One region of the Stenotrophomonas capsici genome, then DNA from elsewhere that is predicted to be linked to it. Evidence: riboswitches for the same ligand, from Rfam matches in the RefSeq annotation. Region 1 holds a riboswitch; the other holds the start of a gene.
What was found. Region 1 has a riboswitch for cobalamin ahead of VA603_RS00565 (ribonucleoside-diphosphate reductase subunit alpha). Riboswitches for the same ligand answer to the same signal wherever they lie in the genome.
Positions count from the first base shown of each region.

Region 2: another riboswitch for cobalamin. It lies ahead of btuB (TonB-dependent vitamin B12 receptor); the one in region 1 lies ahead of VA603_RS00565 (ribonucleoside-diphosphate reductase subunit alpha).

Region 1 is NZ_JAYFUH010000034.1:2,604-17,881, forward strand. It holds gene VA603_RS00550 (NAD-dependent protein deacetylase) at 1-424, opposite strand, end outside; gene VA603_RS00555 (acyl-CoA thioesterase) at 435-836, opposite strand; gene VA603_RS00560 (ribonucleotide-diphosphate reductase subunit beta) at 1,167-2,186, opposite strand; gene VA603_RS00565 (ribonucleoside-diphosphate reductase subunit alpha) at 2,413-4,722, opposite strand; cobalamin riboswitch at 4,988-5,208, opposite strand; gene VA603_RS00570 (DUF2884 family protein) at 5,474-6,271, shown strand; gene VA603_RS00575 (vWA domain-containing protein) at 6,344-7,840, opposite strand; gene zapE (cell division protein ZapE) at 7,959-9,053, opposite strand; gene VA603_RS00585 (alpha/beta hydrolase) at 9,058-9,729, opposite strand; gene VA603_RS00590 (EamA family transporter) at 9,793-10,653, shown strand; gene VA603_RS00595 (ExeM/NucH family extracellular endonuclease) at 10,837-12,567, opposite strand; gene VA603_RS00600 (c-type cytochrome) at 12,677-13,195, opposite strand; gene VA603_RS00605 (TetR/AcrR family transcriptional regulator) at 13,320-13,937, opposite strand; gene VA603_RS00610 (isovaleryl-CoA dehydrogenase) at 14,083-15,246, shown strand.
Region 2 is NZ_JAYFUH010000128.1:4,413-19,690, reverse strand. It holds gene VA603_RS09760 (TonB-dependent siderophore receptor) at 138-2,381, shown strand; gene VA603_RS09755 (alpha/beta hydrolase) at 2,393-3,385, shown strand; gene VA603_RS09750 (YncE family protein) at 3,519-4,925, shown strand; gene VA603_RS09745 (heme/hemin ABC transporter substrate-binding protein) at 5,055-6,098, shown strand; gene VA603_RS09740 (FecCD family ABC transporter permease) at 6,095-7,138, shown strand; gene VA603_RS09735 (heme ABC transporter ATP-binding protein) at 7,135-7,905, shown strand; gene btuB (TonB-dependent vitamin B12 receptor) at 8,016-9,875, opposite strand; cobalamin riboswitch at 9,994-10,230, opposite strand; gene cobT (nicotinate-nucleotide--dimethylbenzimidazole phosphoribosyltransferase) at 10,369-11,439, shown strand; gene VA603_RS09720 (histidine phosphatase family protein) at 11,436-12,023, shown strand; gene cobS (adenosylcobinamide-GDP ribazoletransferase) at 12,020-12,751, shown strand; gene VA603_RS09710 (TfoX/Sxy family protein) at 12,805-13,167, opposite strand; gene VA603_RS09705 (GAF domain-containing protein) at 13,164-13,646, opposite strand; partial or broken gene VA603_RS09700 (GAF domain-containing protein) at 13,719-13,955, opposite strand; gene VA603_RS09695 (phasin family protein) at 14,152-14,511, opposite strand; gene queD (6-carboxytetrahydropterin synthase QueD) at 14,769-15,125, opposite strand.

The DNA of each region.
Region 1 (15,278 bases):
AGGCCATGCAGCGCACCCGGTCCAGCCGCCCGTGCAGGTCGATCACGGTCTGGCTACCGGCACGCTGGTGCAGGCAGTCCACGTTCTGGGTGAGCAGCAGTTCCACCCGGCCATCGGCTTCCAGTGCCGCCAGCGCGTGGTGGGTGGTGTTGGGCCGGGCCAGGCCGAAGCGTGGCCAACCGAGCAGGCTGCGGGCCCAGTAACGCTGCCGCGTCGCCGCCTCGCCCATGAAGGCCTGGAACGTCACCGGCGGGGTGCGTTTCCACTGGCCGTCGGCATCGCGGTAATCGGGGATGCCCGAGTCGGTGCTGCAGCCGGCGCCGGTCACCACCAGCAGGCGCCGGTGCCGGGCGATGAACTCCGGCAGTTCGGCCACCAGTGCGGGGGACAGGCCACCCAGCGGCGGTGGGGACGAGGTGGTCATCGCAACCGGGTCACAGCGGCGGCAGGGACGGCACGCTGGTCGGATGACCCTCGGCGTCGAGCGCGATCATCACGAAGGTACCCTTGGTGCACAGCTCGCGGGCACCGGTGAGCAGGTCCTCGGTCACCAGCTCCACTTCCACGTGCATCGAGCTGCGGCCCACGCGCACCACGCGGCCGATCGTTTCCACCATCTGGCCGATGCGGATCGGCAGCTTGAAGTCGACCTGGTCCGAGCGCGCGGTGACCACGGTGCGGCGCGAATAGCGGGCGGCAGCGAGGAAGGCCGCCTTGTCCATCCATGCCAGCGCCTGGCCACCGAACAGCGTGCCCATGTGGTTGGTGTGGTTCGGGAAAACGATCTCGGCCATGCGTACTTCAACGGGCGGATCGGTCTGCGGGATCGGAGTCATGGGACGTCGGCAATGGGGGAATGCCGGGATGATACGCCGCACAGGCTGTGCGGCTGGTGTACGCCGATCACGCCGCGCAGGAGCCCCCTCGGGCGCGAAGCGAGAAACGCCAACGACGCCCCGTCCCCCGGGATCCGGCAATGAAACGCCGTGACACACGCGTGACAGGACCATGCGTGGACAGGAGGCATGATGATGGCGAGCCACATCGGCTTCGCGGCCAAGGCCGCTCCTACGCGGCGATCCTGGCTTCGTCCCCGACTGCAATCCGAAAACAGGAACACCCCGGGCGTTCGCACCGGGGTGTCGGGTATAGCCGATGCGCGACGATCAGAACGCTTCGTCGAAGGACACCTCGCCCTGCACGCCGACCTGGTAGGCCGAGACGCGGCGCTCGAAGAAGTTGGTCAGCTCCTGCACGTCCTGCAGCTCCATGAACGGCAGCGGGTTGCGCACGTTGTACTTCTTGGCCATGCCCAGCTTGGCGAAGTGCTGGTCGGCGCAGTGCTGCAGGTACTGGCGCATGTCGCGGGTGGAGATGCCGGCCACGCCGCCGGACAGCACGTCCTCGGCGAACTGCACTTCGCACTCGATGGCTTCCTCCAGCATTTCGTAGACCTGCTGTTCCATCCTGGCGTCGAACAGGTCCGGCTCCTCGGCACGGATGGTGCGCACGCACTCGAAGGCGAACTCCATGTGGCAGCTCTCGTCGCGGAACACCCAGTTGGTGCCCGAGGCCAGGCCCGGCAGCAGGCCACGCGAACGGAAGTAGTACACGTAGGCGAACGCGGCGAAGAAGAACAGGCCCTCGATGCACGCGGCGAAGCAGATCTGGTTGAGCAGGAACTGGCGGCGCTCCTCGCGCGTCTCGATCCGCTTCAGGCCCTGGATGGAGTCGATCCACTTGAAGCAGAAGTCGGCCTTCTTCTTGATCGAATCGATGTTCTCCACCGCGGCGAACGCCTTGAACCTCTCTTCCGGGTCCGGCAGGTAGTTGTCCAGCAGGGTCAGGTAGAACTGCACGTGCAGCGCTTCCTCGTACAACTGGCGCGACAGGTACATGCGCGCTTCCGGCGCATTGAGGTGCTGGTACAGGTTCAGCACCAGGTTGTTGGAGACGATCGAGTCACCGGTGGCGAAAAACGCGACCAGGCGGTGGATCAGGTGGCGGTCGGCCGGCGTCATCTTGTGGTGCAGGTCGGTGATGTCGATCTGGAAATTGATCTCCTCCACCGTCCAGCTGTTCTTGATGGCGTTGCGGTACATCTCGTAGAAGTCCGGGTAACGCATCGGGCGCAGGGTCAGCTCGAAGCCGGGGTCGAGCAGCATCTGGTTGGGTTTCTTGGACATGGGGACTCTCGTTTGCGCTTCTCCGCAGGGAGAAGCTGGCGCATGGCGCCGGATGAGGGTTGGCTCTTCGAGGTTCAGGGCTGCTTGCTCAGCAGTGCCCTCACCCCAACCCCCGCTTCGCGCCCCGGCCCCTGCACGGGTGCAAGGGCGTTCGATGGGCCGCGAACCGGTGGTTCGCAAAATGGCCCCTCTCACCCCGCAAGCGGGAGAGGGGCTTGAGCGGTGCTTACTGGCAGGCTTCGCAGGCTTCCGGGTTTTCCAGCGAGCAGGCGACGGCTTCCACCGGCGTGTAGGCGCTGACCGTGGTCTTGGCGATCTTGGTCGCCGGGCGCGAACGCAGGTAGTAGGTGGTCTTGATGCCCTTCTTCCACGCGTACATGTACATGGACGACATCGCGCCGATGTTCGGGCTTTCCATGAACAGGTTGAGCGAGGCGGACTGGTCGATGAACGCGCCGCGGTCGGCGGCCATGTCGATCAGCGAGCGCATCGGCAGCTCCCACGCGGTGCGGTACACCTCGCGCAGCGTTTCCGGGATCTGCTGCAGGTTGCGGATCGAGCCATCGGCGAGCTTGATCGCATCGCGCATTTCGTCGGTCCACAGGCCCAGCTGCTTCAGCTCGCCGACCAGGTAGCGGTTGATCTGCAGGAAGTCGCCGGACAGCGTCTCGCGCTTGAACAGGTTGGACACCTGCGGCTCGACGCACTCGTAGCAACCGGCGATGGAAGCGATGGTGGCGGTCGGGGCGATGGCGATGATCAGCGAGTTGCGCAGGCCGTGCTGCTTGATGCGCGCGCGCAGGTCGTCCCAGCGCGCGGTGTCTTCCGGCACCACGTTCCAGGCGTCGAACTGCAGCTCGCCGTGGGCGGCGCGGGTGTCGTTGAACGAGGGGTGCCTGCCACGCTCGGTGGCCAGCTCGCACGAGGTTTCCAGCGCGTGAAAGTAGATGGTCTCGGCGATCTTCCTGGACAGCGCGCGGGCCGGCTCCGAATCAAAGGCCAGGCGCTTGCGGAAGAACACGTCCTGCAGGCCCATGCAGCCCAGGCCGACCGGGCGCCAGCGCAGGTTGCCGCGGCGGGCGGTCTCGATCGGGTAGAAGTTCAGGTCGATCACACGGTCGAGCTGGCGCACGGCCAGGCGCACGGTCTCGGCCAGCTTCTCGAAATCGAAGTCACCGTGCTCGTCGAAGTGGTTGCCCAGGTTGATCGAGCCCAGGTTGCACACCGCGGTCTCGTCGTTGGAGCAGACCTCCAGGATCTCGGTGCACAGGTTGGACAGGTGGATGACGTTGCCCGGGCGCAGGGTCTGGTTGCTGGCCAGGTTGCACTTGTCCTTGAAGGTCATCCAGCCGTTGCCGGTCTCGGCCAGGGTGCGCATCATCCGGCCATACAGCTTGCGGGCGTTGATGGTGCGCACGGCCTTGCCCTGCGCCTCGGCCTGCAGGTAGGCCTGCTCGAAGGCCGGGCCGTACAGGTCGGTGAATTCCGGCACCACGCGCGGGTCGAACAGCGACCATTCCTGGTCGGCCTCCACGCGCTGCATGAACAGGTCCGGCACCCAGTTGGCCAGGTTGAGGTTGTGGGTGCGGCGCGATTCGTCGCCGGCGTTGTCACGCAGCTCCAGGAAGTCCTCGATGTCGGCGTGCCAGGTTTCCAGGTACACGCAGGCCGCGCCCTTGCGCTTGCCCCCCTGGTTGACCGCCGCGACCGAGGAGTCCAGCGTCTTCAGCCACGGCACGATGCCGTTGGAGTGGCCGTTGGTGGACCGGATCAGCGAGCCGCGCGCACGCACGCGGGTGTAGCTCACGCCGATGCCGCCGCTGAACTTGGACAGCTGGGCGATGTCGCCGTACTTGGCGTAGATGGACTCGAGCGAATCCTGCGGCGAGTCCAGCAGGAAGCACGAGGACAGCTGCTCGTGGCTGGTGCCGGCGTTGAACAGGGTCGGGCTGGACGGCAGGTAGTCCAGGCTGCCCAGGCGCTGGTACAGCGCCAGTGCCTCGGGCACGTCCTCGCTCAGCGCGCTGGAGATGCGCAGGAAGAACTGCTGCGGGGTCTCGATGACCTTGCGCGAATGCGGGTGGCGCAGCAGGTAGCGGTCGTACAGCGTGCGCAGGCCGAAGTAATCGAAGTTCAGGTCGTACTCGGGGTTGATCGCATCGTTGAGCTTGCGCGCGTTGATCTGCACGAAGTTCAGCAGGCGGTCGTTGATCAGGCCCACTTCGTGGCCGCGCCCCACCGACTGCGAGAACGCGTGGATTTCCTGGCCGGACACTTCCTTGGCGATGAAGTTGGCCAGCAGGCGCGCGGCCAGGCGGCCGTACTCCGGCTCCTCGCCGATCAGCAACGCGGCGGTGCGGATGGACAGCTCGTCCAGTTCCTGGGTGGTGGCGCCGTTGTACAGGCCGGAGATGGTGCGGGTGGCCACGCGCATCGGGTCGACCGAATGCAGCCCCTCGCAGCAGCGCTGGATCGCGCGGACGATCTTGTTCAGGTCCACCGGCTCGGTGTTGCCATTGCGCTTGGTCACGCTCATGGCGGTGGCGGTGGGCGGCGGGGTCAGTTCAAAGCCGGCCTCGGCCGGGGCGACTTCGGTAGCGGAAGTGGTCACGACGGTGTGTCCTTCATGGCGTTGTGCACGGGGTGCCTGCCCTCGCAGGAACCGGGGCCGGTGCGGGTCGTGAGCATGGAAGGGCGGCGTCGCAGCGGCCGCGACGGCATCGACCCGGAGGTCGGCGTCAGCAGCACCACGTCACCAGCCGTCTTCCCCTCGAAGACACCGCAGCCGGCACCGCGCGGTGTGCTTCGCGCGGCTGTCGGCAGGTCTTCGGACTCATGGGCATGAAGGCGGGGGCCTTCTCCTACTCCGCCGCTTCCCAAGGCCGCTGCCTCAGTGCTGTGTGGCGGGGTCGTTCCCAATTACCGCTGCGGGGCAGTGCCGGACTGGCCTGAAGGCGTCACCGGCTTCCCTTTGAATCCAGCGGGGAGCAAACCCGCCGGAACCGACGACCCACAAGATAGTGGGGGTGTATGACAGGGTCAACACGAAATGTTGTGAAAATTCGCCAAGCCTTGTGGCACAAGGGCTGCGCCGCAACTGTCCGGATAATCACGATCCGAACTGTCTGAATCGACTGCGCAGTCAAGGGGTTTGACGGATTTTTTTGTGCGGAAATCAGTTGTTCTGATGGTGTGAAAATCACGTCCCGCCGTCAGGCGTGACTTTCGACCGGGGCCAACCTGCCGCCAAGTCGCGAAGCTGACGCCATCCCAAGGACGACATCGCCATGCGCACCGCTGCCCTCGCCACGCTGCTGCTCCTGCTCCCCGTCGCGGGCCACGCCGCCACGGTGAACGCCCCCTCTCTCTCGGCCGACCAATGTGGCGTGGAAACCGACTACGACGTGCTGGTCGATGGCGGCGGCATCTGGCTGCGACGCGACACGCAGGCGCTGCGCGAGATCGTCTTCCACGACGGCGAGCTGAGCATCGATGGCCGGATGCAGCCGGTCTCGGCGGCCGATGCCCAGCGCCTGCGGGCGCTGGAAAACGGCGTGCGCCAGTTGATGCCAGCGGTCACCGGGATCGCCACCGAGTCGGTGGGCATCACCTTCGATGCGCTGGACGCGGTGTACGAGACGCTGACCGGCGACGCCAACTCGCGCAAGGTACGCAAGCTGCGGCGCGAGGCCGAGGACTTCGTGGCGCATACCATCGGCCGCGGGCGCTGGGAACAGGACGCCTTCGACGAGGGCTTCGAGCAACGCGTGGAAGCCGCCGCCGAATCGCTGGCCGGCTCGATGGCGCGCAGCGTGTTGTGGACGGTGTTCACCGGCGGCTCGGACCGCCTGGACAAGCGCGCCGACAAGCTCGATGCCGAAATGGAACAACGCCTGGAAGCGCGCACGCAGGTGCTGGAACGGCATGCGCAGTCGCTCTGCAACCAGGTACTGGCGCTGGACCGACTGCAATCGGCGCTGGAATTCCGCTACAACGGCCAGCCGCTGCAGATGATGCGCGTCACCGGCGATGCCACCGCCGCCGTGCACGAGCGGGAAGCCGGCAACAGCATCCCGCTGCCGTAAGCGCGACCGAGGTGCCTGCCATTGGCTTGGCAGCCGAAGCCGCGCCCGTCGCAGCGCAGCGACGCCTCCGGATCAGCCCTTGGGCAACCGCGCCAGCTCCTCGCGGACCAGGCGCACCACCAGTTGGTCCAGCGTGTCGACCGAATAGTTGCTCACGTCGTGCGTGGTCTGGGTGCCGGCACCGCTGGCCGGGTCGGCGGCGTCCTTGTAGGTCAGGAAGATGAAACGCCCGCCGGTGTACTGCGCGATCTGGCGTTGCACGATCTCGCCGGTGGTGTCCTGGCCGGACGCGGCCACGCTGAACACCTTGATGCCCTTGCCCAGCGCCGCCAACGCGGTCTGGTCATAGCGCGGGGGCGCGTAGTCCATGTGCGGCGGCGCATCGGCCAAGGACACCAGCACGCGGGTGGTCGACGGGCCGCGCCAGCTCAACGACTGCACCGCATGGTTGAAGGCCTCGTTCATGGCCTCGGGATAGTCGCCGCCGCCATTGGCCTGCACGCCGTCGAGCACCTGCTGGAACGCGCCGACATTGCCGGTCAGGTCCCAGCCGCGCACGAAGTACTCATCACCGCGGTCGCGGTAGGTCACCAGCCCCAGGCAGATGTCCGGGTTGGACGGCAACCGGCTGATGTCGCGCACGATGCCCTGCAGCGAGCCGCGCAGCTTGTCGATCTCATCGCCCATCGAACCGGTGGCATCGACCATGAACACCAGGTCCAGCCGCGCACGGGCCGGCGGCGCGGCGTCGGGCATCACCACCTGCAGCGCGTTCTTCTGCCCACGCTGCAGGGTCGCCTCCACGCTCCGGCCGCCACGGCGCACCTGCACCTGGTAGCGCGGCGTATCGCGGTCATCGAAGGCATTGGGGTGCACCCACACCTGGCCACCGGCATCGGTACGCGCCCACATCCGCGCGCCATTGCCGGCAACGACCGACACCTCCGCATCCGGCACCGGGCGGCCCCGGGTATCCACCACCTGCAGGCGCTGGCGCACGCGGATGTCGCGGCCCAGCTGCGCGGACTCGCCATGACGCTGCAGGAACTGCTGGAACGCCCCGAAGTCGGCGTTGTCGTCGACCACGCCGGCCGTCACCGGCACCTGCGACTGCTGGCGCACCGCGACCTCACTGGCGCGACCGGCCGGCGCCATCGCCTTTGCCGAGGTCCGGTAAGCCGCATCGGCCGCCGGGGCCGGGCGCGGCACGGGCGCCGGCGGTGCCGGGGGCGACGGCGGCATGACCGCCTCGGACACCATCGCCGCTTCGCTCTCGGCGATGGCGTGGCGGCTGCGGCGGGTGTGCTGGACCTGGCCACGATCGGGGTCAGGCACTTCGCTCAGTACCGGGGTGTCGCTGCAGGTGCTGCCTGCCGGTGGCTGGAAGTTGGCGCGTGTTTCGCGCACGCGCTGCACGCCCGGTGCCTGCAGGTCGCCTTCCACCACGGACGACGGTGGCCCGGCGGTGCGCACGGTGGCCAGCACCGGCAAGCCGGCCAGCAGGGTGACGGCCGCGGCCAAGGCCGCGGTACGGGCCGGGGACCGCTTCGATGCGAGGGTGTGCTTCATGGCGTTGGCTCCTGTGCCGGTGTGGCGTGCGGATACAGGAACGGCCGGGGATACGGAACGGGGTTAAGCGGTGGTGCGCCGTAGCGCCGAGCGTGGCCCGGCACTCCCGGCGGTGCCCTCAATGACGGTGCGGGGTACCGAGGTACTCGGCGCTCTGCATCTCGATCAGGCGGCTGGCAGTGCGCTCGAAGGCGCCGGCCAGGCGGGTGCCCGAATACAACAGCGGCGGCGGATCCTGCGCGGTGCAGACCAGGTTGACCTGGCGGTCGTACAACTCGTCGATCAGGTTGACGAAACGGCGCGCCGCGTCTTCGTTCATCCGGTCGAAATGCGGGATGCCGCCGAGCAGCACGGTGTTGAACTCGCGCGCGATCTCGATGTAGTCCGACGGGCCACGCGGCCCCTCGCACAACGCCGGGAAGTCGAACCAGACGATGCTCTTGCCGCGCCCTCGCACCGGGATCTTGCGGCCTTCGATGGCGATGTTGCCGCTGCGCGGGTCGTCGCTGCCGCTCAGTTCCTTCCAGCGGCCCAGCAGCCATGCATCGCTGTCATCCTCCAGCGGCGCGCGGTACACCGGCGAGCGGGTCAGCGCACGCATGCGGTAGTCCTCGGTGCCTTCGGCGTACAGCTCCACGCAGTACTTCTGCAGCAGCGCGATCGCCGGCAGGAAGCCCTCGCGCTGCAGGCCGTTGAGGTACAGGTTCTCCACCGCGGTATTGGAGGTGGTCACCAGCGTCACGCCCTCGGCGAACAGGCGCTCCAGCAGGCGCGCCAGCAACATCGCATCGCCGATGTCGGTGACGAAGAACTCGTCCAGCACCAGCACGCGCAGGTTGTTGCGCCACTCCTGGGCGATCTTGGCCAGCGGGTCGCTCTGGCCCTGGTGCTCGCGCAGGCGCTCGTGGATGCCACGCATGAAGCGGTGGAAGTGGGTGCGGTACTTCTGCTCGATCGGCAGGCCGTCGTAGAACAGGTCGACCAGGAAGGTCTTGCCGCGGCCCACGCCACCCCAGAAATACAGGCCCTTGACCGGCTCGGGCTTCTTCCAGAAGGCGGACAGGCGGTCCAGCCAGCCGTCCTGCGCAGAATCCACCAGCGCCTCATGGATGCGGTCCAGCTCGGCCAGCGCCGCATGCTGGGCCGGGTCATCGCGCCAGTCGCCACGGGCCACGCCGGCGGCGTAGCGTTGTGAGGGGGTCAGTGCGTCCATGCGGTCAGCTGCTGCTGTCGGGCAGCCAGCGCCGCACTTCATGCTGGATCGCGCCACGCAGGTCGATCAGCTTGCGATGGAAGAAATGCGAGGTGTCGGGCATGCGCACCAGCTGCGGCGGGTTGTCCAGCGACGCCAGCCACTGGTAGACCGCCTGCGCGTCGACCACTTCGTCGGCCTCGCCCTGCACCACCAGCCAGTTCGACGGCGGCTGCACCTGACTGAAATCCCAGGTCCTGCGGCCCACCGGCGGGGCGATCGAGATCAGGGCCTGCGGCTGCAGCGCACCGGCCGCACGCAACGACACGTAGGCGCCAAAACTGAAACCGGCCAGCCACAGCGTGGCGTCCGGCCGCTGGCTGCGCACCCAGTGCGCCACCGCGCGCAGGTCATCGCCTTCGCCTTCGCCATTGTCGTAGACGCCGGCCGATGCACCGACGCTGCGGAAGTTGAAACGCACGGTGGTGATGCCCAGGTCGCGCAGCGCGCGCGAGACCATGGTGACCACCTTGTTGTGCATGCTGCCGCCTTCGATCGAGAGCGGGTGGCAGATGACGGCGATGACCGGCCGCGGCGCGGCGTCGCCATCGGGCAGGTCGACGGCAACCTCCAGCGGCCCGGCCGGGCCTTCCAGGGTCAGCGTCGCCGATTCGTGGGGGAATGGGGGCGTTTGCATGCAGCCATAATACCGGCCCCGACCGGCGGCATCACCGCCGTGGTCTTCACGGTAGCCGAAACAATGCATTTCCTGTTCCTGAGCGTGGCCTGCAGCGTGCTGGTGTCGGTGTTGCTGAAACTGGCGCCACGCCGCGGCATCGACATCGCCCAGGCCGTGACCTGGAACTACCTGGCCGCCAGCGTGTTGTCGCTGCTGGTGCTCAAGCCTTCCCTGCAATCGCTGCAGGGCGGGCACACGCCATGGCTGGCCCTGCTGGGTCTGGCGGTGGCGCTGCCCGGCATTTTCCTGGTGCTGGCGCGGGCGGTGCGGCAGGCCGGCATCGTGCGCAGCGACGTGGCGCAGCGGCTGTCGCTGCTGCTGTCATTGACCGCGGCGTTCGTGTGGTTCGGCGAACAGGCCAACGGCTGGAAGCTGGCCGGGTTGGCGCTGGGGCTACTGGCCATCGTCGGGGTGAGCGCACGCAACGGCGATGCGACGACGCCGACCGGTTCGAGCTGGGGCTGGCTGCTGGGCGTGTGGGCCGGCTTCGCGCTGGTGGACATCCTGCTCAAGCAGGTCGCCGCCGCCGGCACCCCGTCGACCTCGGCGCTGCTGGTGAGCTTTGGCATCGCCTTCGTGCTGATGCTGGCCTGGCAGCTGCAACGCCACTTCACCGGCGCCTCGCGATTGGATGCCCGCAATCTGGCCTATGGCCTGCTGCTGGGTGCGATCAACTTCGGCAACATCCTGTTCTACGTGCGTGCGCACCAGGCATTGCCGCACAGCCCGGCGACGATCTTCGCCGGGATGAACATCGGCGTGGTGTGCCTGGGCGCACTGGTGGGCGTGTGGGTGTTCGGCGAGAAGACCAGCGTGCTCAACCGCGTGGGCCTGCTGCTGGCGGTGGCGGCGATTGGCTTGATCGCGCGCGGGACGCTGTAGTGCCTCTTTCCGCGGTGAGGCTTCAACCGCAATCGCAACGGCAACGGCAACCCTCCCCGGCCCTCCCCTGCGCCTTCGGCGCAAGGGAGGGGGCAAAGCCTTTTCCTCCCTTTGCCTCAAGGGAGGGGGCGAAGCCTTTTCCTGCCTTTGCCTCAAGGGAGGGCGGTCTTCGCGTACGGGAACTTACGGCTCGAAGCCCAGCAGCAGCGGATCATGGTCCGAACTGCGCCATGGGCCCGGGACGTTGCGGCCCTGGTAACCGGCCTCGTCGGCTTCATCGGCGTTGGTATGCCACTCCGCCGCCCCCTTCAGGCGCGCCGCCATGCCCGGGCTCAGCAGCGCGTGGTCCAGCCGACCGGTCAGGCCGTTGTAGACATAGCTGTAAGGCTGCTGCACGCCGGCCAGCTTGAAGGCGTCCTGCCAGCCGTCGGCGGCGAGCTGGCGGATCGGGTCTTCCATCGCATAGGCATTGAAGTCGCCCAGCAGCACGGCGTCCTTGCTGCCACTGCCGGTCGGGTCTTCCTGCAGCCAGGCATTGAGCAGGCGCGCCGATTCCACGCGGGTGGCGTTCCAGCAGCCCTGCCCATCATTGCGGTCGGCATCGGCACCGCTGGCTTCCGAGCAGCCCTTGGACTTGAAGTGGTTGGCTACCACCACGAACGGCGTGCCCTTGCGGCCCATGCGGAACGCCTGCGCCATCGGCACGCGGCTGCGCTCGCCGAACGGCTCGCGCTCCAGCACCGCCGGCCTGCCGACCGGGCTCACCTTCGAGCGACGGTAGATGATGCCAACGCGGATCGGGTTGTCGCCCGGCCCGTGGCCGGCATCGACGAACGCCCAGTCGCCGTCCCTGCCCTGCCCTTCGTTGATCGCACGCACCAGCTGGTCGATCGCCGAACCGGGGCCGTAGCCGTCGTTCTCCAGTTCCATCAGCGCCGCCACGTCGGCGTTGAGACTGCGAATGGTGGTCACCAGCTTGGCCTGCTGGGCCGCCTGCTGCTCGGCGGTCCTGGCGCCACGCAGGGTCGGATAGCCGCCGCCCTTGCCGTCACCGTTGAAGTAGTTCTCCAGGTTGAACGCCGCGATGCGCAGGCCGCCGGCCACCGTCGGCGGCTGCTGCGGACGCTGCGCCTCGGCGACGGTCAGCGGTGCGGTCAGCTGCAGGCGGATGTCACCATCAAAACGCTGGTCGACGATGCCCTGCACGTCGGTGAGCTGCGCGCCGGTGCGCAGCAGCGTGCCTTCGGCCAGGTACGGCACGCTGCGCGGATCACGCTGGCTGCTGCCATCGTCCAGGCGGATGCGACGGCGGGCGTTGTCGGCGATCACCGCCGCCTGCTCCGGGCTGCCAGCGGCGGCCACTTCGCTGGGCTGCCACAGGCGGCCACCGAAGGCCGCGGTCAGCTCACCGTAACGCGACAGGCCATCCTGGCCGGCCAGGGTCAGCGGCACGGCGATGCGGACCTGCATGCCTTCCAGGGCTTCCCAGTTGGCCGGCACGTCCTGCAGCACGGTCACCGCCGGGGCCGGGCGTGCGGCGATGGCGGTGACCTTGTCGGCCTGCAGGGTGGTCAGGCGGTTGTCGCTCTTGCCGGCCGGCAGCTCCTGCACGGTACCGGTGATACGCAGCCACTGCCCGGGCTGCACCGCCTGGTCCTTGGGCAGCTGCACGAACAAACCGTCGGAAGTCCCCGCATCGCCATCGCCGGCGTCCTGCACAAAGATGCCACCCAGGCCTTCGCGCAGGTCAGCGCTCACGGCCGCCTCGATGGTGACGGTCTTGCCTTCATGGGCGCTGCGCGCGCCGTTGCCCTGGACCTTGCCGATCGGCAACACCGCCGGCGGGGCGGCCAGCGCGGGACCGGCGCAGGCCAAAGCCAGTGCCAGGGCGAGAAGGGTGGGGGTACGGCGCATGGGCAACTCCGGTTGGCGGCGGCGGGCAAACAAAAAGCGCCGCCCGTCGAGGGCGGCGCCGGATATTGTGCAGCAGCCGATGTGACCGCAAGCCACCGAATCTGGCGGCTTACTTCAGGTTGTCGAGCATCCAGTCCACGGCGGCGTGGATCTGCTCCTCGCTGAGCCCGGCATTGCCGCCCTTCGGCGGCATGATGCCGCCGTCCGGGCCGGTGTAGCCCTCGATGGCGTGCTTGTAGAGGGTGTCCTTGCCCTGCGCCAGACGGCTGTCCCAGTGCGCGTGGTCCAGCGTCGGCGCCTTGCCCACGCCGGTGGTATGGCAGGCGGTGCACAGGTTGTCGAAGATCGTCTTGCCGTCGAGGGTGCCGCCATAGGCACCGCTGGCCGAAGCCGCCGCGGCGGCGGCCGCTGCAGCCGCGGCCTGGGCCGAGGCACCGGTCGCACCCGCATACACCGCACCGATCGGCGCGATGCGCTGTTCAACGCGCTTGGCCACGGTGGGCGAGACTTCGGCGGGGATGGAGTGCTGCAGGAAGTAAGCGAAGATGATCAGGCCAACCGTGATGACGGCCAGAATGACGATGACGATGGAAAAGCGCTTGAGAAACTCGAGGTCGTAATTCCGCACGTCTCAATACCCCAGGCGAGTAGTCGAAGGACTATGGCTGCCGGCGAGTATAGACCAGCGTTGGGCCGCGCCTGCAACGGGTTGGCGGCCTCAATGAATGCGGCAACGCACCATCCCGCCGGCCTCAACGCGGCGCTGCGGCACCGGCTGCACGCAGGCATAGCGCACCGATCGCATCGACCAGATGTTCGCCATCGCGCAGGCCATCGCGGCTGGGGGCAACGGGCCCGACCAGTGCCTCGGTGAAGGCACCGACGATGCAGGCCGCGCTCACGTCCAGGTCCTGCGGCGGCAACTCGCCGGCATGCACGCCGTCGGCAAGGATTCGCTTGAACACGTCACCGAACAGGCGCCGGCAACGGATGCGCTCGGCCTCCACTTCCGGATCCACCGGCTCGGCGATGAAGGCATAGGCCAGCCATGGCCCGGCCATCGCGCGCCGCACGAACGAAGCCACCGCCGCGTGCAGGCGTTGTGGCGCCGGGCGCGCTTGCCCGGCAATCGCCGACAGGATCTCCAGCTCATGTTCCACCGCCGCGGTCAGCACCTCGACGAACAGCTCCGCCTTGGACGGGAAGTGGCGGTAGATCAACCCGGTGGAGACTCCGGCCTCGGCCGCCACGGCAGTGACCGGTGCATTGCGGTAGCCGCCGGCCGCGACCAGTCGCCGGGCGGCCGCCAGGATCGCCTCGCGGTTGCCGGCGAGGCGCTTTTCCATCAGTTCCGAGCGTTTGTAGGCCATGGAGTGATTCTAAGTTCAATTTTTGAATTTGTATTCACTTTTTCACGAAGACCGGCTAGGCTGCGCGCAAACGCCCGTGCGGACGGCCGCAGCCGTCACCCCCACCCCGGAGCGCCCCCTCGCCTGGTTGTACTGGAGCCGCCCCATGCACGTCCCCACCCTGTCCTTCGATCTCGGCGAAGAGATCGACATGCTGCGCGAAAGCGTGGCCCAGTTCGCCGCCGCGCACATCGCCCCGTTGGCCGCGGAAGCCGACGCCACCAATCACTTCCCCAACCCGCTCTGGCGCCAGCTTGGCGAGCAGGGCCTGCTCGGCATGACCGTGGAAGAGGAGTACGGCGGCACCGGCATGGGCTACCTGGCGCATGTGGTGGCGATGGAGGAAATCTCGCGCGCCTCCGGCGGCATCGGCCTGTCCTACGGCGCGCATTCCAACCTGTGCCTCAACCAGCTGCGCAAGAACGCCAGCCAGGCACAGAAGCAGAAATACCTGCCCAGGCTGTGCAGCGGCGAACACGTCGGCGCACTGGCGATGAGCGAGCCGGGTGCCGGCTCGGACGTGGTGTCGATGAAGCTGCGCGCCGACAAGCGCGGCGACCACTACGTGCTCAACGGCAACAAGATGTGGATCACCAACGGCCCGGATGCGGACGTGCTGGTGGTCTATGCCAAGACCGACCCGGATGCCGGTTCACGTGGCATCACCGCCTTCATCATCGAGAAGGGCATGAAGGGCTTCTCCACCGCGCAGAAGCTGGACAAGCTGGGCATGCGTTCGTCCAACACCTGCGAGCTGGTGTTCCAGGACTGCGAAGTGCCGGTGGAGAACGTGCTGGGTGAGGTGGGCGGCGGCGTGAAGGTGCTGATGTCCGGGCTGGACTACGAGCGCGTGGTGCTGTCCGGTGGCCCCCTGGGCCTGATGGCCGCGGCGCTGGACGTAGTGCTGCCATACGTGCACGAGCGCAAGCAATTTGGTGAAGCCATCGGTACGTTCCAGCTGATCCAGGCCAAGCTGGCCGACATGTACGTCGGCTTCAATGCTTGCCGGGCATACGTCTATGCGGTGGCCAAGGCCTGCGACCAGGGCCGCACCACGCGCCAGGACGCCGCCGGCGCGATCCTGTACTCGGCCGAGAAGGCAACCTGGGCCGCTGGCGAGGCGATCCAGATCCTCGGCGGCAATGGCTACATCAACGAGTACCCGGCCGGCCGTTTGTGGCGTGATGCCAAGTTGTACGAGATCGGCGCCGGCACGTCGGAGATCCGCCGCATGCTGATCGGGCGTGAGTTGTTCCAGAAGACCGCATGATGCCGCTTGAGCCCCTCTCACGTTCACAGGAG
Region 2 (15,278 bases), on a different contig from region 1:
ATAATCATTATCATTTGGTGTAGACTGCTCGTCATTCAGCAGCGCGCCTGGTGTGTGATCCCGGTGGCTGCATCGTGATCCACCGTTCCTCAAGCCGTCGCCAGAGGTTCGCAACCCCACTGTCGAGAGGCTTTGCCATGTCCCGTCGTTCCTCGTCGCGGTTGTCCGCGCGTGCCCTGTTGTCCCGTCGTCGCCCGCTGGCCGTCGCGCTGGCCCTGTCCGCCCTGGTCGCCGGCCCGGCCGCCGCCGAGGGCGTTGCCGCCGCGACCGACATCGACACCGTGCATGTCACCGCCGAACAGATCGCACGCCAGGCGCTGGGCACCTCGGTGATCACCTCGGTGGACCTGGAGCGCCTGCCGCCGGCCAACGACCTGTCCGAAGTGATCCGCCGCATGCCGGGCATCAACCTCACCGGCAATACCGCTTCTGGTGCCTACGGCAACTTCCGCCAGATCGACATCCGCGGCATGGGCCCGGAGAACACGCTGATCCTGATCGACGGCCGCCCGGTGAGCTCGCGTGATTCGGTGCGCATGGGGCGCAGCGGCGAACGCAACAGCCGCGGCGACAGCAACTGGGTGCCGGCCGAAGCGGTGGAGCGCATCGAAGTGCTGCGTGGCCCCGCCGCCGCGCGCTATGGGTCCGGCGCTTCCGGTGGCGTGGTCAACATCATCACCAAGAAACCGACCGGTGACCTGACCGGTTCGCTCACCCTGTACGGCAGCCAGGCCGAGCACAGCGCCGAGGGGGACAGCGAGCGCGTTGGCTTCCAGTTGTCCGGCCCGCTCAGCGAGCGCCTGTCCTTCCGGCTGTTCGGCAACATCAACAAGACCGACCCGGATGCACTGGAACTCAACCAGGACTTCGCCACCGGCGTGACCCCGCCGGCCGGCCGCGAGGGCGTGCGCAACCGCGACATCAGCGGCCTGCTGCGCTACGACATCAACGACGACCACGTGGTCGAACTGGATGCCAGCGTCAGCCGCCAGGGCAACATCTATTCCGGTGAACGCGGCGTCAGCGGCGACGGCTTCCAGCGCCTGAACGACCTGTTCGGCGCGGAGACCAACATCATGCTGCGCCGTTCGTTCGGCCTGACCCATCGCGGTCGCTACGACTGGGGCACCTCGCGCATCACCGCCGCCTACGAGGACACCGACAACACCCGCCTCAACGAAGGCCTGGCCGGCGGACCGGAAGGCTCGATCAACGAGAACGCCAGCTTCTCCACCTCCGAGCTGACCTCCGCGCGGGTGGACGGCGAGATCAACGTGCCGCTGGGCTGGGGTGGCATCGACCAGGTCGCGACGGTCGGCTTCGAATACCGCGACCTGAAGCTGGATGACCCGTACTCGGTGACGCAGAGCTCCAGCAGCGGCGGTGGCATCCCGGGATACAGCGGCGCGCGCACCGGCAAGACCGACCAGCAGTTCGCCGCGGTGTTCATCGAGGACAACCTGTACGTCGGTGACCGCTGGACGGTGACCCCCGGCGTGCGCTTCGACCATCACTCGCAGTTCGGCAACAACCTCAGCCCCAGCCTCAACGTGCAGTTCAAGCTGGCCCAGGACTGGGCGATCAAGGGCGGCATCGCGCGTGCGTTCAAGGCACCGAACCTGTACCAGGCCAACCCGGACTACCTGTACTACACGCGTGGCAACGGTTGCCCGGTGCTGAGCCCGAACATGGGCTCGGGCTGCTACGTGATGGGCAACGCCGACCTGGATCCGGAAACCAGCATCAACAAGGAGATCGGCATCGAGTGGGCGCCGGACAACGGCTGGCACGCCTCGGTCACCTATTTCCACAACGATTACAAGGACAAGATCGTCGCCGGCCAGGACCGCATCGGCGTGACCAACGACACCAAGGGCCAGGTGTTCCAGTGGACCAATGCGCCCGAGGCGATCATCCGCGGCGTGGAGGGCAACCTGAAGGTACCGCTGGTCGGCGGCGGCGACGTGCTGTCGTGGAACACCAACGTCACCTGGATGATCGAGAACGTCGACAAGACCACCGACCAGCCGCTGTCGATCATCCCCGAGTACACCATCAACACGTTCCTGGATTGGCAGGTGAACACGCAGCTATCGTTCATGCTGACCGGCACCTTCTACGGCAAGCAGGAGTCGGCCACGCAGTCCAGCACCACCGGTGCGGTGCTGCCGCCGGACACGCGTGGTGCCTATGACCTGTGGAGCCTGGGCGGCCAGTACCGGATCACCCCGAAGGTGCGCGTGGGTGGCGGCGTGAACAACCTGTTCGACAAGCGCCTGTTCCGCGAAGGCACTACCAGCACCAGCGCCACCGGTGCGGGCGCGGCCACCTACAACGAGCCCGGCCGCAGCTACTGGGTCAACCTGACGGTCGGCTTCTGAGGGCGGTGGCGATGCACAGGGGCACGCACGGCGCGCTGCGCCGTGCCATGGTGGTGATGGCCATGGCGATCATTGCAACCACGACGCTGTTGGCAGCACCGCCGTTGGCGGCACAGCAGCGCAATCCCGCGCAGGTGATCGGCGAGACGGTGGCCGACCGCAGCTCCGCGCACTACCGCTTCGAGCGGTTCGTGGTGAGCAGTGCCGACGGCAGCCGTCGCTGGCGGGTGAACCTGGGGATCCCGACCGGCAAGGCGCCTGCCGCGGGTTTCCCGGCGATCTGGATGCTGGACGGCAATGCGGCGTTGATCGAGTTCGATGACAGCGTGCTGGAAGAACTGGCGCGGACCACGCCGAGCCTGCTGGTGTTCGTCGGCTACGACAACCCGTTGCGCATCGACTCGCCGGCACGCACCCGTGACTACACGCCGTTCGCCGATGAAGGCGAGGATGGCACCGTCTCCGGCGGGGGCGCCAATGCCTTCCTGGACGTCCTGGAACGCCAGGTCCGGCCGGAAGTGGCGCGCCGGGCCGCGCTGGACGCCAGCCAGCAGACGCTGTGGGGGCATTCCCTCGGTGGCCTGTTCGTGCTGCACGCGCTGTACACCCGCGCCGGGGCGTTCCAGACCTATGCCGCGGCCAGTCCATCGTTGTGGTGGACGCAGGGCGCGATGCTCGGCGCACCGGAACGGCAGTTCATCGCCAACAATGCCGGCCATCACGCACGCCTGCTGCTGATGCTCGGCGGCGGCGAGCGCACGCCGGACTTCAGCAACCGCGACATGGGCAACCCGCGGGTGCAGGCCCACCTCAAGCGCATCTCCGGCGCGCCCTCCGGGGCCGCCACCGCGCTGGGCACGCGACTGCAGCAGGTGCCGGGACTGGACACCGAGTACATCGAGTTCGACGGGCTCAGCCACGGGCCGATGTTCCGCGCCTCGTTGATGCGCACCCTGCACCGGGTGGCCGGCATCGGCGACCGCAGCGGCGAGCCGCGTCCCTGAGCCGCAACCGCGGCCGACCTTCGCACACGGCGGCCGATGCGCCGCCCGCCAGACAACCCAGGCCGCGTCATGGCCCAGGCAATCACCCCACCCGCACGCCAAGGGCGTGCATCGATCGATGAGGTAATGCGCCATGGCAGTCATCCCTTCCCGTTTCCCGCGCCCGGCCGTGCTCGGCCTGGCCCTGCTGCTTGCGACCGGCGCCGCCGGCGCACAGGTATTCGGCCAGCCCGACGTCGACTTCAAGGGCAGCGTCCGCGCGACCGCGCCGGTGGTGCTGCCGGGCAGTGAAACCGGCATCGAGGGCAGCGGCTTCACGTCGGGGCAGAAGGTCACCCTGCAACGCGGTGACAGCGTGCTCAACGCACAGCCCTACGTGGCCGATGGTGAAGGCCGGTTCCGGGGAACGTTGCACATCCCGGCCGATGCGGCCGTCGGCGCGCAACCCATCGTGGTGCGCGCCAGCAGCCCGGACGCGGCGTCGATCTTCGCGCTGAAGGTTTCGCGGGAGGTGCCACTGTCCGGCCAGGAGCGCATCCAGGCCGCCAGCAACCGGTTGGTGCAGGGCCTGTACCAGGTGGCCTACAGCCCCGCGAGCAAGGCCGCGTTCGTGACCAGCGCGGTGGGCCGCCCACCGGTGAAGCAGTCCGAACTGCTCAAGGTCGACCCGGAAACCCTGCAGGTCCTGGCCCGCGTCTCGCCGCAGGCGGCACCGGCACCGGCCGCGCAACCGGGCCAACCCGCGCGCGAAGGCGGGCTGTTCGCCGTGTACGGGGTCGGCGTGGATGACACCCATGGCAACGTGTGGGTGACCAACACCCGCCAGGACACGGTCGCGGTGTACCGCCAGTCGGACCTGGCGCTGGTCAAGCAGTTCCCGGTGGGGGCGGTGTCGCATTCGCGTGACGTGGTCATCGACCCGCAGCGCAATCGTGCCTATGTCTCGGCGACCGGCGAGGATTTCATCAGCGTGTTCGACACGCGCACGCTGCAGCAGCTGGACAACATCACCCTGGCTTCGGGCAAGCGCGGCGAGAGCTTCACCCCGACCAGCCTGGACATCGATCCGGCCACCGGCAAGGTGTACACCGCCAGCCTCGGCTCGGCCGAGGCGGCGATCATCGACGGAGCCGCGGGCAAGGTGGAGAAGGTGATCGCGCTGGGCAACGCGCGCAGCGCGATCGGCGTGGCCTGGAACCCGCTGGCCAAGCGTCTGCTGGTGGTCGCGCAGGGCAGCGACAACCTGCTGGTGGTCGAGCCGGAAAGCGGCAAGGTCGAGCACGATGTCTACGTCGGTGCCGGTGCGTTGAACGTGTCCTACAGCCCGGCCACGCGCCTGGCGTATGTCAGCAACCGCGGTGCCGGCACGGTGACGGTGGTGGACGAGGCTGGCAACATCGTCGCCAACCTCGATGGTGGCACCTACCCGAACCACGTCAGCAAGGGCCCGGGCACGGCGATGTTCGCGATCAACAAGTCGCGTGGCGAGGACGATGCCAACGGTGATCGCATCACCCGCTTCATCCCGACCCGGGAGTAACCGCCACGCCGGCACGCGACGTCGTGCGGGCATGCGGGAGGTGCCGGTGACGGCATCTCCCGCCCTGCCATGAAAGGGCTTGCCGTGGCACGGACCGCGCGCGCAAGCGCCACCAACGAGGAACCCCTGATGAAGAACCCCACCATCCTGCCAACGGGATTGGGCCTGCTGCTGGCGGTGCTGGTAGTGGGTTGCAACCGTGCCCCATCGCCTACGCCGGCATCGCCCACGCCCTCGGCAACCGCTGGCGGCGGCGCCGATACCGCTGGCCTGCCGCAGGGCTGGAAGCGCGTGGCCGGCCAGGATGTCCCGCAAGCCACGGCGGCCGCGCCGCGACTGCCGGCGCGGGTACGTTCCGACGACGGTGCCGAGGTGGAGGTTCGCGACGTCGGCCGCATCGTGGCCGGCGGCGACGACGTGATCGCCGTGCTCGAAGCGCTGGGCCTGGCGGACAACCTTTACGCCGCGCCCGAGCGCTCGGCCACCGCGGCCGGCAAGGCCGCCGAGAAGCATTTCCTGTTCAACCGCACCACCGGCGTGGAAGGCGTGCTCAGCCTGGACGGCAGCCTGTTCCTGGGCAACAGCCTGCGCCGCCATGGCGTGCTGGCCGAGCGCCTGCGTGCCACCGGGCATGCAGCGGTGGTGATCGATGACCTGCAGCCGCCGCCGGACAAGGTGCGCAAGGTGGCCGAGGCGGTCGGGCTGCCCGTGCAGGGGCAGGCACTCGCCATGCAGGTGCAGGCGCAGATGGACCAGGCCGCGGCCATGGCTGCGCACAACCCACGGCGTCCGCGCGTGATCGCGCTGTCGGCCAGCGGTGCGGGAGGGTTGCCGACCGTCGCCGGCGCCGACAGCGCGGCCAACCAGCTCATCACGCTGGCCGGTGGCATCAACATCGGCGAGGAAGCCGGGGTAGCCAATTACTCGCAGCTCAGCAACGAGGGCGTGGTGGCGGCAGCACCGGAGGTGATCCTGGTGACCGACAACGACCTGCGCCTGTTCGGCGGTGAAGCCGGGTTGTGGAAGGCGTATCCGACCCTGCGGCATACGCCGGCCGGCGCCGCCAACCGCGTCTGGGTGATGCCGGACATCGCGTTGAAGGCCACCAGCGTGGGCTCCGGCGCGGGCGCGCTGGCGCTGGCGCAGGCCCTGGCCGAACTCGCGCGCGGATGATCGCCGGGCAGGTGCGGCGACCGAACGGTGCGCTGTTGCTGGTGTTGTTGGCGGCGGTGCTGCTGGCCGCGGTGCTGCTGTCCTTCGCCGTCGGCCCGCTGAAGCTGCCGCCTGCTGACGTCCTGCAGGCCATCGCCGCCCGGTTCGGGCTGGCCGATCCGCACACGGTCAGTGCCCGCGACATGGGCGTGGTCTGGCAGCTGCGCATCCCGCGCGCGCTGCTGGGAGCGCTGGTGGGCGCGTCGTTGGCGATGGCCGGCGTCGCCCTGCAGGGATTGTTCGGCAACCCGCTGGCCGACCCGGGCATCGTCGGTGTCAGCCAGGGCGCATCGCTGGGTGCGGTGGCCGCCATCGTGCTTGGCGCCGGAACGCTGGGCGCCTGGCTCATTCCCCTCGCAGCCTTTCTCGGTGGCGCTGGTGCCACCACGTTGATCTACCTGTTGGCGCGGCCCGGGCGCGGTGAGGGCACTGCCACATTGCTGTTGGTTGGCATCGCCATCGGTGCGGCCTGCTCGGCGGCGGTTGGCTTCCTGACCTACATCGCCAGCGAGAGCGAACTGCAGTCGCTGGTGTTCTGGCAGATGGGCTCGCTGGCGCACGCGCGCTGGAACGACGTGGCAGCGGTGGCACCGGTGTTCCTGGTCGGCCTGCTGGCGCTGTGGCGCCTGGCGAGGCCGTTGGACATGCTGGCCCTGGGCGAGCGCCAGGCGCGCCATATCGGTCTGGACGTGCCACGCACGCGGCTGCTGCTGGTGGTGTTCAGCGCGCTGCTGGTGGGCGCGGCGGTGGCATTCGCCGGCAGCATTGGCTTCGTCGGGCTGGTGGTGCCGCACCTGGTGCGCATGCTCGCCGGCCCGGGACACCGTTGGTTGCTGCCGCTGTCGGGCGTGACCGGGGCGTTGTTGATCGTGGTGGCCGATACCGCCGCGCGCACGCTGGATCCGCCCTCCGAAATCCCGCTGGGCCTGTTCTCGGCGGCACTGGGTGCACCGTTCTTCCTGTGGCTGGTGCTGCACAGGCGTGGCCGGGGGGCGGCATGAGCACGCCGTTGCTGGAGCTGCGCAACGCCGGGGTGATGCGGGGCAATCGCCGGGTGCTGTCCGGGGTGAGCCTGCGCCTGGAAGCCGGCACGCTTACCGCGCTGGTGGGTCCCAATGGCGCAGGCAAATCAACCTTGCTGGCGTTGCTGGCCGGTGATGCCGTGCCAGACCAGGGCAGCGCGTTGTTGTCCGGGCGTGCACTGGCGGATTGGCCGGTGCGCGAACTGGCGTTGCAGCGTGCGGTGATGGCGCAGGATCACGTGGTGCGGTTCGCCTTCAGCGTGCACGAGGTGGTGGCGATGGGGCGCTTGCCGCATCCGCCTGACCGCGAACAGGACGCACGCATCACCGCGCAGGCCATGGCCGAAGTGGAGGTGGGTGCCTTGGCCGGCCGCGACGTGCAGACGTTGTCCGGTGGCGAGGCCGCGCGCACCTCGCTGGCACGCGCGTTGGCGCAGTGCACGCCGGTGCTGTTGCTGGATGAGCCCACCGCCGCGCTGGATCTGCGCCATCAGGAGCGCACGTTGCGCAGTGCCCGTGAACTGGCCTGGCAGGGGCGCTGCGTGGTGGTGGTGCTGCATGACCTCAATCTGGCCTCGGCCTATGCCGACCGCATCGTGATGCTGTGCGAAGGCCGCATCGCTGCTGATGGCGCACCACGCCTGGTGCTGACCCGCGACATCATCGGGCAGGTGTACGGGCAGGCGGTGCAGGTGATCGAACATCCCACCCGTGGCGTACCGCTGGTGGTGCCTTGCGAGGAATGATCGGCGGGGACTTTGCCGGTAACGCCTCCGCGGAGCACGGCCCTGTTCCATAACACCCAAGAAAATGCCCCGGCGAACCGGGGCATTCTTCATTGCTCGTTACTTGGTAATTATTTGGAGCGGTAACGCAGCGTCAGCTGGTACTCGCGGCCCGGCTGGTTGTACCAGGCAACGGTTTCGTACGCGCGGTCGAACACGTTGGCGGCCTTGGCCTGGACACTCCATGCATCGTTGATGGCGTACTCAGCGCGCACATCCACGGTGCCATAGCCGGCCAGACGCACCGTGTTGGCGGCGTTGTCGAAGCGGTGGCCGCTGCCGGCCGCGGTCACGCCCAGGCGCACCGGGCCGAAGCTCTTGTCCACGTCCAGGCGACCGCTGGTGCGCGCACGACGGGCCAGCAGGTTGTCGTAGGTGGCCGCGCCGGAGGTGTGGTCGCGCGGGTCGGTGAAGCTGGCCTGGGCGTTGATGTCGAAACCGGCCAGCGACAGGTAGCCGGTCAGCTCGGCGCCACGGATGCGGGCCTCGGCGACGTTGACGATGTTGAAGCTGCTGTCGTAGCCGATCAGCTGGTCCACGCGGGTTTCGTACGCGTTCAAGGTCCAGTTCCAGTTGTCGGCGTACTGCGCGATGCCGATGTTCAGGCTCTTGGACTCTTCCGGCTTCAGGTCCGGGTTGCTGAAGCCCGGGTAGTACAGGTCATTGAAGGTCGGTGCCTTGAAGCCGGTGCCGGCGCTGGCGGTCAGGCGGAAGCCGTTGCCGAAGGCGAAGCCGTAACCCAGGCTGCCGGTGGTGTGGTTGCCGAACTGCTCGTTGTCGTCATTGCGCACGCTGGCCTGCAGCGAGTGCGCGCCGAACTGGCCCTGGTACTCGACGAACACGCCGAGGTTGTCGCGGTCCCCGATGTCGTAGGCGGTGGAGCTGGTGACCTTGTCGTTCTGCCAATCGGCACCGGCGGTCAGCTGCTGGCCTTCGGCGAACTGGAAGTCGCCCTGCACGCTGGCGGTGTCGCGACGGGTGTCGAAATTACTGGCGAAGGTGCGGCTGCCGTTGGCGGCGAAGTAGTTGTCGGCCTGGTCGCGGTTGCGGCCGACCTGTGCGGTCAGCTGGAACGCATCGGACGCGGCCCATGCCAGCTTGCCGCCGTAGACCTGCTGGCGGTTGTCGGCCTCGTTGCCGCCGAAGATGCTGCCGTCGTATTCGTTGAAGCTGTCGGCGTTGAGCACGTGGCCTTCCAGGCTCAGCGTGTCGGTCAGCGCATAGCCGCCGCGCACGTTGATCGAGGTGTTGCGGTAGCCGTCGCGGTCCGGTTCATCGGCGAAGCAGCCAGCGCCCCAGCCAGCGGCGGTGCCGCGGCAGGCATTGATGCCATCGGTCTTCTGGTAGCCGCCCTGGGCCGAGATCCAGCCGCGCTCGCCACGGTTGCTGAAGCCGGCGCTGGCCTGGCGCAGGTTGTTGCTGCCGGCGGTGATGGACAGGTTCTGCTGCAGGCCCTGGCCGGCGGTGCGGGTGAAGATCTGGATCACGCCGCCGATGGCCTCGGAGCCGTACAGGCTCGAACGCGGGCCGCGCACGATTTCAACGCGCTCGATCTGGTCCACCGGCAGGTCCTGCAGTGCGGCCATGCCGCTGGTGGCCGAGCCCACGCGCACGCCATCCACCAATACCAGCACCTGGTTGGAGTTGGTGCCACGCAGGAACAGCGAGGTGATCTTGCCGGTGCCGCCCTGGTTGGCGAAGTCCAGGCCGGCGCGTCCGCGCAGCAGCTCCAGCACCGAGTTGGCCTGGCTGCGGTCGATCTGGTCGCGGTCGATCAGTTGCACCGGGACCACGCTGGCCTCGACGGCAACCGGGGTACGGGTGGCGGTGACGGTGACGTCGTCCAGGTCGGTGGTCCTGGACTGCGCGGCGGCAACGGCCGGCAGCGCCATCAGTACGGCGAGGGAGAGGGTGTGGTAATGCAGTTTCATGCTTGCTCCTGGGCCTGCGCGCTCCCGCGCAGACAAACGGGTGGGGCTGCCAGGAGAGGGAAGGGACGGAAGCAGGCGCGCACGCGGCGCCGCAGCCGCCGCCATGCCCTCCGCATCGCAACCAGTCGGCTTTCGGGCCGGTCTCCGGACTCGCAGGCGAAGCAGCATGGCTGCTTCCGGTCAGGCGCCTTCCCGTGCCTTGCACAGTGGCGGTGTTGCCTGGCCTTGTCCTGCTTACCGTTGCGGGGGCAGCGCCGGAATGGCGACAGGCTGGAGATCCAGCCGTGCGCGGCACCGGCTTCCCGTTTCAACCCGCCGGCCAAGCCGGTGGGTCACCCGAAAGTGCGCGCATTCTATGCCATTGGCCCTGACGGTGCCCGTGAATGCACATCACGCCCTGCTGCGCGGTGTCCTGAGGTTCCCGGGCGTGGCGGTCCGCAATCCCGTGGCGGCGGCTAAAATGCCCGATTGCCTTGGCAGTATCGGAACACTCGTGACAGAAACATGGTTCGGGCAGGCCTGCGGGCTGCCTTCGCAGGAGCACCGGCAGCAGGCCATCGTCCGCCAGCGGCAGCTGACCAAGCCGGAAGGTGCGCTGGGCCGGCTGGAAGCCTTGGCCATCGAACTGGCGGCGCTGCAGGGCACGCTGCAGCCACAGGCCCGGCGGGTACCGGTGCTGGTGTTCGCCGGCGACCACGGCGTGGCCGCGCAGGGCGTCTCGGCCTATCCGGCCGAAGTCACCGTGCAGATGCTGCACAACTTCGCCGCCGGCGGTGCCGCCATCGCGGTGCTCGCGCGTGAGCTGGGCCTGCCGTTGCACGTGTGGGACGTGGGCAGCCGCGCCACGCAGCCGATCGCCGGCGTGGTCAGCGACAAGCCCCGGCCGGGCACGGACGACTTCAGCGTCGGGGCGGCGATGTCCGCGGCGGATCTGCACGCGGTGTTCGACGCCGGCCGCCGTGCGGTGGATGCGGCCTGTACCGACGGTGCCGACCTGCTGGTGTTCGGCGAGATGGGCATCGGCAACACCACCGCCGCCAGTGCGCTGGCCGCCGCGCTGGGGCCGCTGCCGCTGGAAGACCTGGTCGGTGCCGGCACCGGGCTGGACGCGGTGCGCATGGTGCAGAAGAAGAACATCATCGCCCGCGCGCTGGCCCTGCACGGCGAGGCGATCAACGCCGCGGCATCGCCCGGGATGGAAGCCCTGCAGCGCGTGGGTGGGCTGGAGATCGCCGCGATCAGCGCGGCGATGATCCGCGCCGCGCAGCGCAGGGTGCCGGTATTGGTGGATGGCTTCATCGTTTCGGCGGCGGCGTTGGCCGCGGTACGCATCAATCCGGGCGTGCGCCCGTGGCTGCTGTTCTCGCACCAGTCGGCCGAGCGCGGCCATCTGCACCTGCTGGACGCGCTGCAGGCACAGCCGCTGCTGTCGCTGGACCTGCGGCTGGGCGAGGGCTCCGGTGCGGCGCTTGCGTTGCCGCTGGTGCGCATGGCGTGCGCGCTGCACAACGGCATGGCCACCTTTGCCGAAGCGGCGGTCGCCGATCGCGAGGGCACGCCATGATCCTGGACCTGATGCGACATGCCTCCACCGGCCGCTCCGGCCACCTGGACGGCCGTACCGACCCGCCTCTGATCGACGGTGCGATGGATGCGCTGTACCGCAGCCATGCCGGCATCGGCTGGAGCCGGGTGATCAGCTCGCCGCGCCGACGCGCGCTGGACACCGCGCATGCATTGGTGGCCGGCAGCAACCAGTTCTGCGAGATCCACCCGGACTGGGCCGAACTGGATTTCGGTGACTGGGACGGCCTGCACTTCGACCAACTGCCCGCCGAGCAGCTGGCCGCGTTCTACGAGGAACCGCACGACACGGTGCCGCCCAACGGCGAGTCGTGGCCGCAGTTCCGGGCGCGCGTGGAGGAGCAGCTGCATCGCCTGGTGGACGAGGACGACGGTGACGGCCAGCCGGTGCTGGTGGTCAGCCACGCCGGCGTGCTGCGGCTGGCGGTATCGCGCGTGTGCGGCATGCCGTTGTCGGTGTTGTGGGCGATGCGCATCGACTATGGCACCCGCGTGCGCCTGCGCGTGGAGCGCGGCGACGATGGCCGCCTGTGGGGCGAACTGCTGGAGTTGCGGCAGGCATGAGCATGCGCCGGCTGGTCCTCGCCATCCAGTTCCTGACCCGGCTGCCGACGCCGCAGGTACGGGACTTCCGCCAGGAGGACCTGAGCCGTTCGGCGGTGTACTACCCGTTGGTGGGAGCGATCATCGGCGTCCTGCTCGCGCTGCCGCTGTACGGCTTCGCCGACCGTCCGTGGCTGGCCGGGGTGCTGACCCTGCTGGTCTGGGTGTGGGTGACCGGCGCGCTGCACCTGGACGGGTTGGGCGACGTGGCCGACGCCTTCGGCGCATCGCATCGCGATCCGCAGCGTTTCCTCGAGGTCCTCAAGGACCCGCACATGGGCGTGTTCGGCGTGGTCACGCTGGTGATGCAGCTGCTGCTCAAGTTCGTGCTGCTGACCGAGCTGGCGGTCAGCCCGCTGTGGTACGGCATCGTGCTGGTGCCGGTCTGGGCCCGCTGGGGCACCTTGTGGTGGAGCCGGCGGTTGCCCTCGCTGCATGGCGCCGGCATGGCCGAGCGGTTTTCATGGCAGCTGAGCCTGCGTTCGATGTGGCTGTGGGCGGTGCTGCTGGCGGTGATCACCGCGATCGTCGCCTGGCCGTTGCTGGTCGCCCTGCTGCTGGTGCCGCTGGTGGCGCTGTACTGGCGTCGCCGGCTGGGGGGCATTTCCGGCGATTGCCTGGGCGCCAGCGTCGAGGTCACCGAAACGATGCTGCTGGCGGTGCTGGTGATAGCGGCAGGCGTGTCCTGACAACACACGGTGTCGCGGGAGCGGCCTTGGCCGCTCCTGCACACAAGCGTGGCTCACTCCTCGCCGAAGCGGATCTCGCCGGTTTCCTCGGGCTCGTCCTCCGGCTGCATGCGCGTCTCGTGCACGGGGCCGGCCACCTGCGCGGCGCGCAGCGTGGTCAGCTCGCCGGCCACCGCTTCGTACTCGCAGACCAGTTGTTGCCGGCGTGCCTCGGGTACCTCCTGCCAGTGGCAACCCACCAGCGCGCCTTCCAGCGAATACAGCAGGTTGAGGCTGGGCTTGAAGCCGGCCCGGCGCACCTTCATGAAGGCGCCCACCGCACCGACCGCGGCGATGTCCTGTTCGGTGCGCAGGCCGACCTGGCGCAACCAGGCCGCGCTCTTCGGGCCGATGTTGCGCAGCTTGGTGGTGCTCACCGCAGCGCCTCGACGAAAACCTGCGCGATGGCTTCCAGCCCGAGCTGGTCATCACCATCGAAGCGCGCCAGCACCGGGCTGTCGATGTCGAACACGCCGACCAGTTCGCCATCGCGTACCAGCGGCACGACCAGTTCCGAACGCGAGGCCGAGTCACAGGCGATATGGCCCGGGAACGCATCCACGTCCTCGATGCGCTGGGTCTGGCGGGTGCTGGCCGCCGCGCCGCACACGCCCTTGTGCAGCGGGATGCGCACGCAGGCCGGCAGGCCCTGGAATGGCCCGACCACCAGTTCGGTGCCGTCGTAGAAGTAGAAACCCACCCAGTTCAACTGCGGCAGTGCGTGGTAGACCAGCGCCGACAGGTTGGCCGCGTTGGCGATCCGGTCGGTTTCGCCGTGTACCAGGGCGCGGGCCTGGGCCAGCAACTGGGCGTACTGTTCCGGCTTGCTGCCGGTAAGCGTGTTGGTGCTGAACATCGTGAGAGTCTAACCGCGACGGGGCCGGTGATTTTGCCACCGCAGGCGCATTGCCGCGCCGCCCGCGCTGTGCAGCGGGATGCGCACGCAGGCCGGCAGGCCCTGGAATGGCCCGACCACCAGTTCGGTGCCGTCGTAGAAGTAGAAACCCACCCAGTTCAACTGCGGCAGTGCGTGGTAGACCAGCGCCGACAGGTTGGCCGCGTTGGCGATCCGGTCGGTTTCGCCGTGTACCAGGGCGCGGGCCTGGGCCAGCAACTGGGCGTACTGTTCCGGCTTGCTGCCGGTAAGCGTGTTGGTGCTGAACATCGTGAGAGTCTAACCGCGACGGGGCCGGTGATTTTGCCACCGCAGGCGCATTGCCGCGCCGCCCGCGCGTCACTGCCTCCTGCAAGGCAGGCCGGTGGCGGCAACGGACGGGCAAAAAAAGACCCGTCAGCGGGAGGGGATGCTGACGGGTCTGGGATTGCGCGGGGGAGGGGACCGCGCAAATTCGGTTGCAGGTTCAGCGCGTCTTGCCGCTGGCCTTGGGCGTGGCGGTGAACGGCTGGCTGGCCAGTGCACCCAGCGCCTCGCTGGTCTTCAGGTTCAGGCCGATCACTTCCTGTCCGGCCGAGGCAAGGCGCTCGAAGTTGTCACGTGCCAACTGCATGCCCTTGGGCAGCAACGCCTGCAGGTCGGCCTGGGCGCCGGCCTGGGCCAGCTCACCGAAGAAGCCCGCGGTGGCATTGGTGTTCCGTTCCAGGGTGCGCAGCTGCACCCCGAACACGCTTTCGGCATTCTCCAGCGTCAGCCGGTTCGCGCGGTTGGCCGCGGCGGCGAGCTGCTGGGTGTAGCTGCTGAAATCGTTGAACTGGGCGGACATCACGGCGTTCCGGAGGGCCTTTGTTGCGTTGCAGCATAGCGCGGATTTTGCGCAGTGCAACACCGCGGGACAGATTTTTCTGACCCATTCAGTTTTGCGCGCCGTTTCCCCGCCCTTTCGCCGCAGGCGGAGGGGAGGGGGGAGCGCTTGGCGCGGTGCCGGATGTCGGCAGTGATGCGCCGCCGATGCAAGTGGGCGGGCCGGTGCCTGTACTGGCTTCGCGGCCGAGGCCGCGCCTACGGCAGGGCTGGCGCCCTTCAGCTGCCGCGATAGCTGCAGCCGGAGGTGCAGGTCTCATGCACCACCACTTCACTGAGCAGCGGCAGCGAAGGCTTCAAGCGTTCCCAGATCCACATGGCCAGGCGCTCGCTGGTCGGGTTCTCCAGGCCGGGGATGTCGTTGAGGTAGTGATGGTCCAACTGGTCATACAGCGGCTGGAAGGCGGCCTTCAGGTCACTGAAGTCCATGATCCAGCCGGTGTCGGCGCCCGGTTCGCCGCTGACCCGCAGTTCCACGCGGAACGAGTGGCCGTGCAGGCGTGCGCACTTGTGGCCCGGCGGCACGTTGGGCAGCCGGTGTGCGGCTTCGAGGGTGAAAACCTTGAAAATATCCATGCGCGCAATTGTAGGGCGATGACAGGCCATGTGCCGGCCCGGTCCGATGCGGGCCGCGGACGCAGGTTTTCATATATTCATCCATCTTGATGAAGAGATGTAACTTTTCGTCATGTGTGGATGAGCGGAGGTTATTGGCCGGACATTTACCGC